3 regions of the Lysinibacillus sp. RC79 genome follow, and region 2 is predicted to be linked to each of the others. Evidence: riboswitches for the same ligand, from Rfam matches in the RefSeq annotation. Region 2 holds a riboswitch; each other region holds the start of a gene.
What was found. Region 2 has a riboswitch for thiamine pyrophosphate ahead of thiW (energy coupling factor transporter S component ThiW). Riboswitches for the same ligand answer to the same signal wherever they lie in the genome.
Positions count from the first base shown of each region.

Region 1: it holds a riboswitch for thiamine pyrophosphate, as region 2 does, so the genes downstream of both, thiM (hydroxyethylthiazole kinase) here and thiW (energy coupling factor transporter S component ThiW) in region 2, are expected to answer to the same signal.
Region 3: it holds a riboswitch for thiamine pyrophosphate, as region 2 does, so the genes downstream of both, ABH968_RS11415 (ABC transporter substrate-binding protein) here and thiW (energy coupling factor transporter S component ThiW) in region 2, are expected to answer to the same signal.

Region 1 is NZ_JBGCCD010000014.1:127,170-132,537, forward strand. It holds gene thiI (tRNA uracil 4-sulfurtransferase ThiI) at 1-113, shown strand, start outside; gene ABH968_RS15025 (alpha/beta-type small acid-soluble spore protein) at 267-485, shown strand; gene thiE (thiamine phosphate synthase) at 739-1,371, opposite strand; gene thiD (bifunctional hydroxymethylpyrimidine kinase/phosphomethylpyrimidine kinase) at 1,361-2,185, opposite strand; gene thiM (hydroxyethylthiazole kinase) at 2,185-2,940, opposite strand; TPP riboswitch at 3,028-3,126, opposite strand; gene mbcS (acyl-CoA synthetase MbcS) at 3,504-5,093, shown strand.
Region 2 is NZ_JBGCCD010000019.1:43,441-48,808, forward strand. It holds gene ABH968_RS17320 (VWA domain-containing protein) at 1-643, shown strand, start outside; gene ABH968_RS17325 (MarR family winged helix-turn-helix transcriptional regulator) at 846-1,256, shown strand; gene ABH968_RS17330 (hypothetical protein) at 1,298-1,621, shown strand; gene ABH968_RS17335 (EVE domain-containing protein) at 1,638-2,084, shown strand; gene thiW (energy coupling factor transporter S component ThiW) at 2,160-2,660, opposite strand; TPP riboswitch at 2,830-2,937, opposite strand; gene ABH968_RS17345 (MFS transporter) at 3,006-4,202, opposite strand; gene ABH968_RS17350 (ABC transporter substrate-binding protein) at 4,425-5,368, opposite strand, start outside.
Region 3 is NZ_JBGCCD010000009.1:135,968-141,335, reverse strand. It holds gene parC (DNA topoisomerase IV subunit A) at 1-2,137, shown strand, start outside; TPP riboswitch at 2,372-2,481, shown strand; gene ABH968_RS11415 (ABC transporter substrate-binding protein) at 2,656-3,651, shown strand; gene ABH968_RS11410 (thiamine-binding protein) at 3,653-3,943, shown strand; gene ABH968_RS11405 (ABC transporter permease) at 3,943-4,713, shown strand; gene ABH968_RS11400 (ABC transporter ATP-binding protein) at 4,691-5,368, shown strand, end outside.

The DNA.
Region 1 (5,368 bases), on a different contig from region 2:
ATGAAAGCTTCTCGGATTTTGATGAACTAATCGAACGAGCAGTGAAAAACCGTGAAGTCTATATTTTCCCGAAAAAAGAGCAAGAAGCCGATAAATTTGCAGATCTTTTATAGAAGAAGCTTGCGATTTCTTAAGCTAACGAGCCGACTCAAAAGTCTTGAGTCGGCTTTTTTTGTTCATTTCCTTTACAGGTACAATTTACCGATAAAATTTTTGTATTAAAAATCTAATATCGCACATTCTATATTCACAAGGAGGTGAGACACATGGCGAACAACACAAACCGCAGTTCAAACCAGCTTGCAGTACCTGGTGTACAACAAGCGCTAGATCAAATGAAATACGAAATTGCACAAGAATTTGGTGTTCAATTAGGAGCTGACGCTTCAGCTCGTGCTAACGGTTCCGTTGGCGGTGAAATCACTAAACGTCTTGTACAAATGGCAGAATCTCAATTAAAAGGCATGCCAAACAGCAACCAATAATTGCTTAATCAGCAATTATAAAATTAAAACCAGTGACCGTAAAAGGCACTGGTTTTAGTTTGTTTAAATTGTTTATTTTTTATCCCGTATTAACAGGCAGTAATTTATCTATATCAAAAGAGAAGCGTCAGGTCCTCCCATTTCAATTCAAGGAGTGCAAAGAAATAGGTGGGGCTAACTGCCAGTAAAAACCCGATTGGTGAAGACTAATAATCAGTGGGGTAAAGACCCTCCCACTGTTTAAAGTTTCACTTTATCCTACAAATGATTTAAATGTAGAGACTGTATTTGAAATATCTTCACTTTCGCAAATGGCAGAAATAACTGCTATTCCATCCGCACCTGCTTTAAATACCGTATGTGCATTCCAGCAATTTATGCCTCCAATCGCAACGATAGGAAGCTCCGGATATTGTATCCGAACTTGCTGTAAAAAATCAGTTCCACTAGGTGGTTTGGCGTCGCTTTTAGAAGTGGTTGAAAAAACCGGACCAATTCCTACATAATCAGCACCGTATTGTAGAGCAGTTTGTAATTCAGCTTGTGAGTGAACAGAAACACCTAGAATCATGTTGCCAATTTTTTTACGTACCTTCGACACAGGAAAATCCTCTTGTCCAATATGAACACCATCCGCTCTAAGTTTTATAGCTAGCTCTAAATCATCGTTGACGATAAACGGAACATTATACTGCTGACAGAGCTTTTGACATTTCCGAGCAAAATTTTCATAGGCTTTCCCAGTAAGTGCATTTGGCCCTTTTTCACGGTATTGAAACATGGAAACTCCAGATTGGAGAGCTTTCTCTAAAACATTTATTGGATCTTGTTTGAAAACATTATCTGTACCCATAATAAAATATAGCTGTAGATCGTCACGTTTCATGAATGATCACCTCGCAAGAATCCTTATAGTTTTGATAGGCAAAATGATTTGTTGGACCATGGCCATTACCAATAAATAAATCATGCGTTATTGCTAATTGAATAAATTTTTTAGCTTCCTCAATCGCTTCTTCTAGAGGTAGTCCACGACCAAGAAAGGCAGTTAATGCAGCGGAAAACGTACAGCCTGTCCCATGCGTATTTTTTGTTGCAATACGTGTAGACTGCATGGAAAATGACCGACCGTCTTGAAAAAATACATAATCAGTAGCATAACATTGATCCTCTAAATGACCGCCTTTAATAATGACGCATTGAACGCCCATTTGTAATAAGACTTGAGCTGCTTCTTTAATATCTGTTAAAGAGTTGATTTTCCTTCCAGAAAGGGTTTCTGCCTCAGGAATGTTCGGTGTTACAATTGTTGCTAAAGGTAGCAAAAAACTACGTAATGCCTCAATTGCTTCTTGCTGTAATAAGCTTTCGCCACCTTTTGCAATCATGACAGGATCTACAATAAGCGGAATTTTCACTTCAGCTAAAATCTGTGCAATTGATTGGATTATTTCGGAGGAAAACAGCATTCCTGTTTTAACAGCACTAATTGAAAAATCTTCGACTAGCGCTATAAGTTGTTTTTCAACAAAGCTAACTTCAATTGGTAAGACATCCGATACACCAAGTGTGTTTTGGGCCGTTAAAGCTGTAATAACAGACGTTCCAAACACCTTTAATTCCTGAAATGTTTTTAAATCAGCCTGTATACCTGCACCGCCACCACTATCTGAACCAGCAATTGTCGTTACAATATGCATCATTCTTCACCACCCTTGGAAAGGCGATGTAATTCATTCAATACTGCAATTTGAAAATCGCCAATATATTGAGTTGAAGAAGCGGCTCGCTCTGCCACTTTTTTATAAAGCGATAAAGTTTCTACCAATTGGTCAAATAGTTTTTTTCCTGAGACGTAGGAGGCACAACAAATTGCACTTAATAAGCAACCTGTTCCGGTAATTTCTGTCATTTGAGAATTTCCACCTGTAACCCATTGCTGATGTTCGCCATCAGTAATAAAATCCTTTTCACCGGTCACAATCACAATACAATTGTAGAGTTGAGCTACTTGCTGTGCCTCAAGTTCTAAAGAAATGGAACCACTACCACTATCTACGCCTTTTTGTTGCCATTCTACATTGGCAATAGCTGCAAGTTCACCAATATTACAACGAATAGCCGCAAATTTTATTTCCTCCAGTAATTGTTGTACCGTTTGTTTCCGGTATGTTGTTGCACCTGCAGCAACAGGATCTAAAATAACGGGAATGCCAAGAGCATTTGCTTTTTTTCCTGCAAGTAACATTGATTCTTTCATTCGTTCATTAAGGGTACCAATATTTATCAAAAAACCTGAGGCAATTGCGACCATTTCTTCAACCTCATGACTGTCATCAGCCATGACTGGAGAAGCACCTATTGCTAATAAGCCATTTGCTTGAAAATTAGCCACAACATAATTAGTAATGCAATGAATAAGTGGATTTTGTTTACGGATCGTTTGAAAAATCAATTTAAGTCCTCCTTTTGGATGGACGTAAGCGTGCAAAAAAGGCCCTTTTTCGTGTAAAAAAAACACGTAAAAGAGCCTTTCATCAGTAATTAGATGTGTATTGCTCCCTACGTCAGTATTAACTAACAGGTTCAAAGGGTCAGGTTTTACCTTCTCAACTCTAAATGAGTCCCCCTGCAATTATGCTTTTAGTTGTCCAAAATGTACCATATTATTCATTCGTGTTCAATAGGGAATTTTTATCTGTGCGAAAGCGGAGCGACAGCAACAAGTGTTTTCTGTGCGAAAGCGGAGCGACAGCAACAAATGTTTTCTGTGCGAAAGCGAAGCGACAGCAACAAGTGTTTTCTGTGCGAAAGCGAAGCGACAGCAACAAATGTTTTCTGTGCGAAAGCGAAGCGACAGCAACAATTACACCAAGCTGAAATTGATAGAACTAAAACGTGACTGATGCCATATAGCAGAGCATGATAGTTGTCACGACTTTAATGAATTAGAGTGAATTCCATTGAAAATGATAAAAATTGAGTTTTATAATGAGCGTAATAAAGGGGGCACATGCCATGAAAAGAGAAGATTTAATCGCACCAGAATGGTATAACATTTCAGAGGAAATTGAAAAATATGCACAAGATTCTACGAAAAATGCATTAGTAGTTTATAACGAAGATGAGGAAATTCAGTATATAACATATACAGCTTTACTTGAAAAGGCGAATCAGGCAGCACATGTATTTACATCTCAAGGTTTAAAAAAAGGTGATGTTATTTTAGTCATGGTGCCGAGATCAGTTGAAGCGTATATCGTCTATATTGCAGCCTTAAAGACAGGTTTAACCATAATACCTAGCTCAGAAATGCTGAGAACGAAGGATATTGAATATCGAATCAATCATGCCAATGCAAAAGGTGTTATTGCATTTGAGCCTTATATTGAACAATTTGATAATGTGGAAAATTTACAAGAAATACAGCAATTTGTCATTGGTCATGCACATGGATCTTGGCAGGCATTGCTTGAAAAAATGCAAAACCAACCAACAACCTATATAAGTTCTACACCAACTAAGAGTACAGACATTGCATTTTTAGCATACACGAGTGGTACAACAGGCAATCCGAAGGCAGCGGTACATACACATGGCTGGGGTTACGCACACTTACGAACTACTGCACCAAATTGGTTAGGTGTCCAAGAAGGTGACATTGTTTGGGCTACAGCAGCTCCTGGCTGGCAAAAATGGATTTGGAGTCCGTTCCTTGCTACTTTAGGAAGTGGTGCAACAGCATTTGTTTACAAAGGTCACTTTGATGCGGCAACATACCTTGCACTGCTTGAAAAATTCAATATTAATATTCTGTGTTGCACGCCAACCGAATATCGATTTATGGCGGGGCTTGAAAATTTACGAGATTTCAATTTAAGTACAATACGTCAGGCTGTGTCAGCGGGTGAACCTTTAAATAGTGAAGTGATAAAAGTATTTTCCGAGGTCTTTAATTTACAAGTACGAGATGGTTATGGACAAACAGAGAATACATTACTTGTTGGTACAATGGTAGGGATGGAGTCTAAAATGGGCTCAATGGGGAAACCTACTCCGGGTAATACTGTAGAAATTATCAATGATTTTGGAAATCCTGTTGCAATCGGAGAAGTTGGAGATATTGCTGTTCACTGTGAAACACCCGCGTTATTTAAAAAATATTTAAACGATCCCGAACGTACAAATTTACAATTTAGAGGCGAATGGTATATTACCGGAGATCGTGCATATAAAGATGAAGATGGCTATTTTTGGTTTGAAGGACGTGGGGATGATGTCATTATATCGTCTGGCTATACGATTGGCCCATTTGAGGTAGAAGATGCGTTATTGAAGCATCCAGCAATAAAAGAAACTGCCGTTGTCGCGAGTCCGGATGAAGTTCGTGGAAATGTAGTAAAGGCATTTGTTGTGCTCTCTGATGGAGAAGTTGGTGATGAAGCGCTTATTAAAAAACTACAAAGCCATGTGAAAACTTTAACAGCCCCTTATAAATATCCTCGTGCAATTGAGTTTGTTACTGAGCTACCAAAGACTGCATCAGGCAAAATTCGTCGTGTCGAATTACGTGAACAAGAGAAAACCCATTCTAACATTCATCATTAATTTCCTAGGAAATTAATGTCGAAAATCAAAGTTCCTGCTTTGTTTATGAACTTTGATTTTTTTTTTTTATTAGATAATGTAGTATAGGTTGAATAGGTTAAAGCTTTTGCATAGTATTGGCTCACCGTAAAAAGAAATGACATTTGTTAAAACGTGTGACTTGTATATAAGTTAATTGGAGTCTTGGCACTCCTTAGGGATTAGCGTCATAGATTTAGACCATGGAGTAAGCCAAGTAGAGGAGACGAAGGTTAAAAGCATTACGTCCTGTGAAA
Region 2 (5,368 bases):
ATGGACAGGAGACTGGGCAAGATGGCAAAATTGGGGCACATTTTGGCAAACGCTTATTTCAAAAATGCTACCTAGCTATAATGATGTTGCCTACGATGTACGTCTAGAATCAGACGGCTCATTTGTCATCACTGACCCAACAAATGAAGCGGCGTTCTTAGATATTGTTGCTGTCAATGAAGCGGGTGAAGAACTTGAAACACAGCTTGAAACAATTTCAGCATCACAAGTTCGAGCCGTCGTGCAAGCAGAACCAGGACTCATCTTCTTCCGCATTGCCGATGAACAACAAGCTATTTACCAGGCAGGCTTAAGTGTACCTTATAGTGCTGAGTATGAATTACGCCCAGTAAATGATAAGCTGGGCGAAGAACTAACAAAGCAAACAGGCGGCTCCGTTTTAAAAGAACCGAGCGAAGTATTCCGTGAATTTACTAAAAAAGGTGCGGAACGCCAAAATATTGCAACATGGCTCTTATTAGCAGGAATGCTACTATTCTTCATTGATATTACCATTCGACGCTTTGGTTGGAGTTTCCTAACAAGACCAAAGAAAAAAGAACAGCTTGTAGAGGAAAAACAAATACAGGCAGAGGACACAAATGTTGCCCAGCTATTAAAGGGCATGAAAAAACGATCCTAACAGATAAAACGATGGTTCATTGCTTTATAGTAATGAGTCATCGTTTTTTGTGAAATTAGTGAATTTTTTATGAAAAGCAAAATTAATCTTGCAAACAAATAGATATAAATGTAATAATCGATGATAGTAATAAAATATTACTATCATTTTTTTATATTATTATGTTAAACGGTTTGGAGGAGAAGTTAAAATGACCACTATAATGAATTCATTTGGTTTTCTAAGTTTTAAGCTAGCAGAGGCTTTAGAGGAAAATCTCGAGAAATATATTAGCGAAAAATTTCAAATGAAATCCAGAGAAGTCGGGATCATGATTGCTGTAAAAGAAAAAAAACTTAGTCAAATTCAAATAGGGCAAATTTTAAAGTTGGATAAAAATAGTGTCCGCTTTTTTATCGATGGTCTAGAAGAAAGAAATTATGTTTATAGGGAGAAAAATCCAGAAAATAGAAGAGAGAATCTAATATGCCTTACGGAACAGGGTGAAAATTTGGCAGAAGAATTATTGAAGACCCTTTCAATTTCTGAGAATGATGTTTTGAACGTACTTTCATTGGAAGAAAAAGAGCAATTGAAAAGCATATTGACAAAAGTATATGAAAATCGTGAATAGGGTTTAAAACCTTATCAATAAAAATGAAAGAGTGATGACATATGAAAGCAGTAGAGGTTATGAAGGAGTATTTAAAAAGAGCACAAGAAGAGGGTCAAGATTTATCTGATATGTATGCAGATCATGGGGAATTGAAAAATTTTAAAGGTGAAATTTTAAAAGGAAGAAAAGAGATACAGAAATTTTACACTTCACCTATGCCGAAAGGGTTTAAGTTAACTATCCAAAATATTGAAGGTGATGATACAGAATGTATTGCTACAGTTTCAACTACTTGGGATGGTTTGCCAAACCCAGTGATTTTGGAGGAAAAGTTGATTCTTGAAAATGAAAAAATAAAATCGTTTACGATGATCCCAAAATAAAAGGAGAGCTCTTCCTATGACTGAAAAGGACACGAAATATTGGATTGGCGTGGCATCTCTCAATCATGTGCAAAAAGGGGTTGAGGGAGGATTCAGTCAGCTATGCCACGGCAAAGAAAGACCTTTGAAACGAATGAGAAAAGGAGACTGGATTATATATTATTCTCCTAAAAAAAGTCTAGATGGTAATGAACCTGTAAGAGCGTTTACTGCAATTGGAAGAGTAAAAGACGAGCGAATATACGAGTTCCAAATGGCAGCAAATTTTATTCCTTTTCGAAGAGATATAGACTTTTATAAAGATGCAAAAGCAGTACCAATAAAAAGGATCTTAGATTATTTAGAATTTGTAGAAGACAAATCGAAATATGGCTATAAATTCAGATTCGGTCATTTTGAAATAAGCAAAAAAGACTTTTTATCAATTGCTCATGAAATGGGATTACCATTGAAGTATGGGTGAATTTGGTAGGAACAAAAAACGCTACTTTCTTAATTAATTGTCATTAAGAAAGTAATGTTAAATTGCTATTAATCATTATTTAAGCCAAGTGTTAAGGTTAGTTACAAATACTGTTTTACGCAAATTGCTAGCAATGACAATGCCTAAGACAGCACCAATAGTACTTGAGGTTAAAAAAGCCGGCATGAAAAATAAAGCAGCAACGGATGTCCCCATTAATAAATGTGCGTAAGGTACTGCAATGAGTGAGGCAATAATACCTGTCCCAAACATTTCACCGACACCTGCAAGCCATTGCTTGCCGCTGTATTTATAGGCAAGAGCTGCACACAAAGCGCCAATAACACTGCCAGGTATAGCTAATAGTGAGCCTGTGCCTGTTAAAATACGAATAATGGCTGTGACAAAGGCGACCATAACAGTAGGCACTGGTCCAAGAATGATAGCGCTAATAACATTAATAGCATGTTGTACAGGATAGGCACGTGCAATTCCCGTTGGTATTGAAATAAAGGTAGAACCTGCTACGGCAATTGCTACTAATAAGGCCATGATTGTTAGTTTTCGAATTGACATAATTTCCACTCCTTAGAAATATGAATTTTTATAGTTATCGCCGGTAGACATGGAATTTCCGCCGCAAAAAGCGTGAGAAACGCCGCTAAACATGGGAATACTGCAGCTAGAGCGTGAAAAAGCCGCTTCCTAAAAACAATAGGAAGCGGCCCTGCATTTACATAACAAAAAGCAAGTGTCGCCACTTCCCTCCGCTAGTGTGAACTAGATCAGGTTCAAAGGGTCCGTATATGATAATATACGTCTCAGCCTTTTAAAGACTCCCCTAGTGGTAAAAGGATTAAATTGTTGGTTTTTCACATAATAATGTAGCATACTACTCAAAATAGTCAATAACTTTTCAGACTATTTTGTATCAGGATGCATAAGGTGTGGTGCTTTTTTCATTGTCCAAATAAGGGCAAGGAAGAAACAAGCCATTAAAATAATAGACCCGAAAATATAAGGACTGTTCATATTCCAATCGAATAATATACCTGCTAAAGCTGGACCAATCATATTACCAAGACTCATATAAGCATTGTTCAGACCAGCTGCATAGCCTTGTTCATTCTCAGCAAGCTTTGAAATCAATGTGTTGACAGCTGGACGAATCAATGTCGTAGCTGTAGAGAAGATTGTCGCTACAATTAAAATAAGTGCAAAACCAGATGCGAATAATATTAAGAAAATCGAAACGGCTGCAATAAATAAATTGACTAACACTACTTTCATTTCGCCGAAGCGATTAAACAGCGGTGTAATAACAAATATTTGTACAACAACACCAAAAGCGCCGCCCATAACTAATATAATGGCGATATCAGTAGGTGTGTAATTAAACTTCTCTGTAACAAATAATGATAGTGTTGTTTGGAAGTTAGCAATTCCGAAAGAGAATACAAGCATGATAATTAGCATGACAAAATAAGGCATTCGGACTGAACGGGCCATCTGCTTTACAAGATTATCCTGCTTCTGCGCCTTTTTCGCGGTGTTCGGTTTTGTAGCAGGTAATAAAAAGAACGATAAAATAGCTGCTAAGATAGCTGCACATCCAGCAGTATAAAATGGAAAATGCAAACTAACTTTTGAGAGGAATCCACCGATACCTGGTCCGATCATAAAACCCAAGGACATTGCTGCCCCTAGCATACCCATACCTTTTCCTCGTTCCTCATACGTTGTGACATCTGCCACAAAAGCCATTATAGGAGGAGCCACAAATGCAGAACCAAGACCACCTAAAAAGCGTGCCAAGAAGAGCATCCATACATCTGTAGAAAGCCCGAAACCAATTTGTGCAAGTCCTGTTACGATAAGACCAAAAATAATGAGATTTTTTCGACCGTATTGATCCGAAAGATTCCCAGCGATTGGAGAAAATACGAATTGTGCAAAGGCGAACGTTGCAATCAACATACCAAGTACTTGTCCTGCAGCACCAAATAGTTTTAAATACTCAGGCATGACAGGAATAATAATTCCGATACTCCCCATTGCGATAAACATATTAAACATTAAAATATACAAAGCCGCCTTGTTAGACTTCTGCTGGGTCATCGAATACCCCTTTCTTTAATCAAATATACTACAGTCTACCACAAGGCTTGTACGTTTGCTATTGACTATAAGTCTGAGATTTACAAGTAAATTCATGGGGATTCTTTTATTAACACAAATACGGCCAGCTAGTTTTTTCACAGAAGTGTATCTCCAGCTAAACGAAAAAAGCTGTTCTCAACGTTTGTAACGTGAGAACAGCTATAAGTGGGTTAAAATGGTTTATCGAATACTCATTTTAAATTCTAAAAACAGCTCATTGTATTTGCCTAAGTAATCAGGACCTAGATTTTTATAAACTTCTAATGTTTTACGTTGTTCTTCAGAAGGATAGAAGCGCTTATCAGATACAACTTCTTTATCCATTAATTTCATCGCTGCAATATTAGGGGTAGAATAGCCTACATAATCAGCATTTTTAGCCCCTGATTTAGCTTTCAGCATAAAATTAATGAAGGCATGTGCACCATCTATATTTTTTGATGTTTTTGGGATAACCATATTGTCAAACCATAAATTTGAGCCTTCTTTTGGTACAGCAAAGTCTAATTCTTCATTTTCTGACAACATGTCAGCTGCTTGACCAGACCAAGTGAGTGCCACAGCAGCTTCATTATTAACCATCAGCGGTGTAATTTCATCCCCGATAATGGCTTTAACATTTGGCGCCAATGTGATTAGTTTATCAGTAGCTTTACGTAGCTCCTTGTTATTTAAAGAGTTGAGTGAGTAGCCAAGGCTGTTTAAGCCCATACCAATCACCTCACGTGCACCATCTACTAAAAAGACTTTACGTTTTAACGAAGGGTCCCATAAGTCCTTCCAAGATGAGAAGTCTAAATTTCCAACGAGCTTTGGATTATAGACAATGCCGACTGTTCCCCAGAAATATGGAACAGAATATTTATTGTCGTCATCAAATGGTAAATCTAAAAAATAAGGATCGATATTTTTAAAATTAGGGATTTTCGTTTTATCTAAAGGAATAAGTAAGTTTTCTTCCTTCATTTTTTCAATCATATATTCAGAAGGTACTGCGATATCGTAAGCTGTACCACCTTGTTGAATTTTTGTCATCATTGCTTCATTTGAATCAAACGTTTCATAGATGACGTGAATGCCTGTTTCTTTTTCAAACTGCTTCAGCAAATCTGGGTCAATATATT
Region 3 (5,368 bases), on a different contig from region 2:
TATGCTTATTGAAATGCATGGGAATAACGGCTCTGTTGATGGTGACCCACCGGCAGCGATGCGTTATACAGAGGCAAGACTTTCTGCTATTGCAGAGGAGATGCTCCGCGATATTGGCAAGAAAACCGTTGAATTTGTACCAAACTTTGATGATCAGGATATGGAGCCGACTGTTTTACCAGCTCGTTTCCCGAACTTACTAGTCAACGGCTCAACGGGTATTTCGGCCGGTTATGCCACGGACATCCCTCCTCACGCACTTGATGAGGTGCTAGACGGTGTTCTAATGCGCTTAGATAAGCCGAACTCCACTGTTGATGAATTAATGACCGTTATTAAAGGCCCTGATTTCCCAACAGGTGGTATTATTCAAGGTGTCGATGGCATTAAAAAGGCGTACGAAACAGGACGCGGTAAAATCATTGTGCGTGCTCAAGCAGTCGTTGAGCCAATTAAAGGCGGCAAAGAGCAAATCGTTATTACGGAATTACCGTATGATGTCAATAAAGCAAATCTTGTGAAGAAAATTGATGAGCAACGTGTTGATAAACGACTTGAAGGGATTGCGGAAATTCGTGATGAATCGGATCGTACAGGCCTACGCGTTGTCATAGAACTGAAAAAGGATGTTCCGGGACCAGGAATTTTAAATTACTTGTTCAAAACAACTGATTTACAAGTAGCTTATAATTTTAATATGATTGCGATCCATAATCGTCGTCCGACAATGATGACATTGCCATTGTTACTGGATTCTTATATTGCCCATCAAAAGGAAGTCGTGACGAACCGCTCCATTTATGATTTGCAAAAGGCTAAAGATCGTTCGCATATTGTTGAAGGCTTGATCAAGGCGCTGTCCATTTTAGATGAAGTCATTGCAACGATTCGTTCTTCTAATGATAAACGAGATGCGAAAACGAATTTACAGGTGAAGTTTGATTTTACAGAAGTGCAATCAGAGGCAATCGTTAGCTTGCAATTATATCGTTTAACAAATACAGATATCACAGAACTTCGCAATGAACAAGATGAATTAAATAAACTTATCGCCAAGCTTGAAGGTATTCTTAATAGTGAAGCAAAACTTGTACGTGTTATTAAACAGGAACTACTTGACATTAAAAAGCGCTTTGCAGAGCCACGTCGTTCAAAAATCGAACAAGAAATTGAAGAAATTAAAATTACGTTAGATGTTCTTGTCCCAAGTGAAGAGGTCGTAGTGACTGTCACAAAGGATGGCTATATTAAGCGTACATCTACACGTTCACATGCAGCTTCGAATGGTCAAGATTTTGCGATGAAGGATTCCGATTATTTGTTATATGAAGCGAATTTAAATACGCAGCATCATCTATTACTGTTCACAAATCGAGGCAATTATATCTATCAGCCTGTCCATGAACTACCTGATATTCGTTGGAAGGATCTTGGTCAGCATATTTCAAGTATTGTGCCAACCGGGGAAGATGAATCTATTATTGCTGTATACGGTTTTGAAACATTCGAACAGGCCAATACGTATATTTTAACGGCTACGAAAGATGGACAAATTAAACGCTCACTTTTAGCAGATTATGCCGTTACACGCTATTCGAAGCCAATCAAAACGATGAATGTCAAGTCAGGCGATGAAATGATTTTTGTAGATATCGTGACGGACGAGGCAGAACTAATGTTAACGACAGATACGGCTTATGCTATTCGTTTCCCAATGGAGGAATTACCAGTAACAGGTGTAAAAACAGGCGGCGTCAAAGGAATTACGCTGAAAGAGGGAGAGGCATTAGTCGGCGTTAATGTTTTACCGCCAAATGACACGGCATATGTTGCGATTGTGACGCAGCGTGGTGCAGTGAAGAAAATGAATGTAGCCGAGGTAGAAATGACTAGTCGTGCGAAACGCGGTTTAAAAGTGTTAACAGAATTAAAAGCGAACCCACATCGTATCGTGGCTGTAGTCAAGGCTACTAATGACGAACAGCTGATCATCGAAACAGAAAAAGGCGTACAAGAGATTATTGATGTACAAGCATTAACTCGAGCAGATCGCCATTCAAACGGTTCCTTTAAAGTAGATATTGCTACAGACGGTGCCATTTCACATGTATTAACGGCCAAAAAAGAAGAGAAATAAAACTAATTTTCTAGCCCACGCTCCTTTTGAGAGCTGGGCTTTTTATATCTAAATTGAAAAAACAAGCTTTAAGCTATGCCTAATCTATACAATCTAAAGAAGGGAGGGAATCGTTGAATTCAGAAAATAGAATTCAAGATAGAGATGGGCTTTTATATTTACAGCGCTTTCGGCAAATAGAGCCTTGTCATTTCCGGATAGTTATGGGTATAATAATCACGAAAAGTTCATATGGAAAGAATGTAGGGGGGCTGGTGTTGCCAGCTGAGATTGTGTCCGATAGACGCTGACCCTTTGAACCTGATTTGGCTCGTACCAGCGTAGGGAACATCTATTCAAAAAATTTAAATTTTTGATACTGATTACAAAACGTCTGGGAGGAATCCTAGGCGTTTTTTATGTTACAAGCAATTGTTGTATGCACAAAACTTGGGTGCAGACATAAAGTGAATACGCTTTCTTCTGGTCAACACATTCATTCATGAACACTTTCAAACTACTTACTGGGAGGATTCAGCATGAAAAAATGGTTATTGATCCTGTTGGCTGCGCTTTTAACATTAGCGGGCTGTAGCGAAAAAGAGGATAAAAAGGATGCTAAGGGATTAACAAAAGTATCGGTCGTTCTCGACTGGACACCGAACACAAATCATACAGGCTTATATGTAGCGAAAAAACTTGGCTACTTTAAGGAACAGGGCTTAGATGTTGATATTTTATTACCTGGCGAAGCGGGTGCAGATCAGCTTGTGGCATCTGGTAAAGCTCAGTTTGGTGTAAGCTATCAGGAAGGGGTTACACAGGCACGTGTGCAGGATGTACCTTTAGTATCGATTGCAGCGATTATTCAACATAATACTTCTGGCTTTGCATCCATTGCATCAAAAGGGATTACGTCACCGAAGGATTTTGAAGGTAAAACATATGGTGGCTGGGGTGCACCACTTGAACAGGCAGTACTACAATCACTTATGCAAACAGAAAATGCGGATATTAATAAGTTAGATATTGTCAATGCAGGCGATATAGATTTCTTCACAATGATGAAAAAAGATATTGATTTTGCGTGGATTTATTATGCATGGACAGGTATCGAAGCAGAACAACGTGGTGAAAAACTGAACATGTTATATTTAACAGATTATAGTGATCAGTTAGATTATTACACACCTGTACTTGCAACAAATGAAAAAATGATTAAGAATGACCCAGAGACGGTAAAAGCATTTGTCGCTGCTGCAGCAAAGGGCTATGAATATGCGATAAAACATCCAAATGAGGCAGCTGATATTTTACTAGAAGCGGTACCTGATTTAGATAAAAACCTTGTGCATAAAAGTCAGGAATGGCTAGCAGATAAGTATCAAGACGACGCTGCACAATGGGGCGAGCAAAAGCTAGCTGTCTGGGAAAACTATGCGAAATGGATGGCCAGCAACAAAGTTTTAGAGGGCGAATTTAACGCAAAACAAGCATTTACAAACGACTTTTTACCGAAAAAGGAGACAAAATAGTATGGCAAACTCATTAATAAGTGTACAAATTATCCCGAAAACTGAAAAATATGAAGATGTGATCCCATTTGTCGATGCAGCGATTATGGTTATCGACGCATCTGGGGTGAAATATGAAGTTCATCCATTAGAAACGACAATGGAGGGTGAGCTATCGACTTTACTACAAATCATTGAAAAAATGAATGATAAGATGATTGAGCTTGGCGCTATTAATGTCATTACACAAGTGAAAATTTTATATCAGCCATCCGGTATTACTATGGATACACTAACGGAGAAATATCAGTGATGAGGCAGGCTTTCAAACAAGGAAGGACGATAATTTTTATCGCCTTCCTCTTATTCATATGGGAACTAATTGTCCGTTTTGCAGACGTGCCACATTGGCTATTGCCCGCACCAAGTGCCATTTTAAAAGAAGGCTTGCAATCGTATGAGACGTTTGTGCCACATGCTTTTGCGACTGTTCAATTAGCACTTCTTGGTCTAGCCATCGGGATATTATGTGGATTAACGGTTGCCGTGCTATTACATCGTTTTACGTTTGTGCGGGAGCTATTTTATCCTATTCTCATTATGTCGCAGAATGTCCCTGTGCTCGTCCTAGCACCGTTATTAATCATTTGGTTTGGCTTTGGTTTATTGCCAAAGCTCATTATTATTTGTCTTGTGTGCTTTTTCCCCATCGTTATTTCGGCAATGGATGGCTTTCGTCAAACCTCACCTGAGCTGAAGCATTATTTTGAGATGATTGGTGCAACGAAAGCACAAACCTTTTGGAAGCTTGAATGGCCATTTGCGTACCCGGCAATTTTTTCAGGCATTAAAATTGCGGCAACGTATAGCGTAATGGGGGCTGTCATTGCAGAATGGCTAGGTGCGAAAAAGGGAATTGGTGTCTATATGACATTGGCACAATCTTCATTTCGGACGGATCGTGTATTTGTAGCGATTTTTGCTATCATTTTTTTAAGTTTACTATTATTTAGTGCTATTCAATTATTAGAAAAACTTGTTGTGAAGGGGAGAGGACTCCATGCTAAGCATTCAAAACATTGATAAATCCTTTGATGCTCTTCCGGTTATTCGAAATTTATCTTTTGAGGTGAAGGACGGCGAATTTGTGGCGATTATCGGTCCGTCAGGCAGTGGAAAAAGTACACTCTTTCAATTAATTGGCGGTGTTTCTTCTATTGATAAGGGTGCCATTTTATTAAACGATACAGATATCCAGCAAAAAAGAGGAACGATTGGCTATATGCCTCAGCAGCCATGCTTATTACCATGGCGTACGATAGTAGAAAACGTCACGATGGTCGAGGAGCTTCATGGAAAACCAAATGTCAACGTTGCGAAGGAATGGTTAGACAAAGTGGGGCTCGCAGCGTTTGAAAATGCGTATCCCAATGAGCTGTCGGGTGGTATGCAACAGCGAGTATCGTTTATACGTGCAATTGTCAGTAATAAGCCCATTCTATGTTTAGATGAGCCGTTTTCTGCGCTTGATGAGTTTACAAGGCTTGAAATGCAGGCTTGGCTTTTATCGATATGGGAGAAAGATCGGAAATCTATACTGTTCGTTACACATAGTATCGAGGAAGCTCTCTTTTTAGCTGATCGTATCATCGTACTCACGAAACGGCCTGCAACGATTAAAAAAGAAATTATCGTACCTTTTGCAAGGCCACGACAAGAAGAAATTCGCCATTCCGCT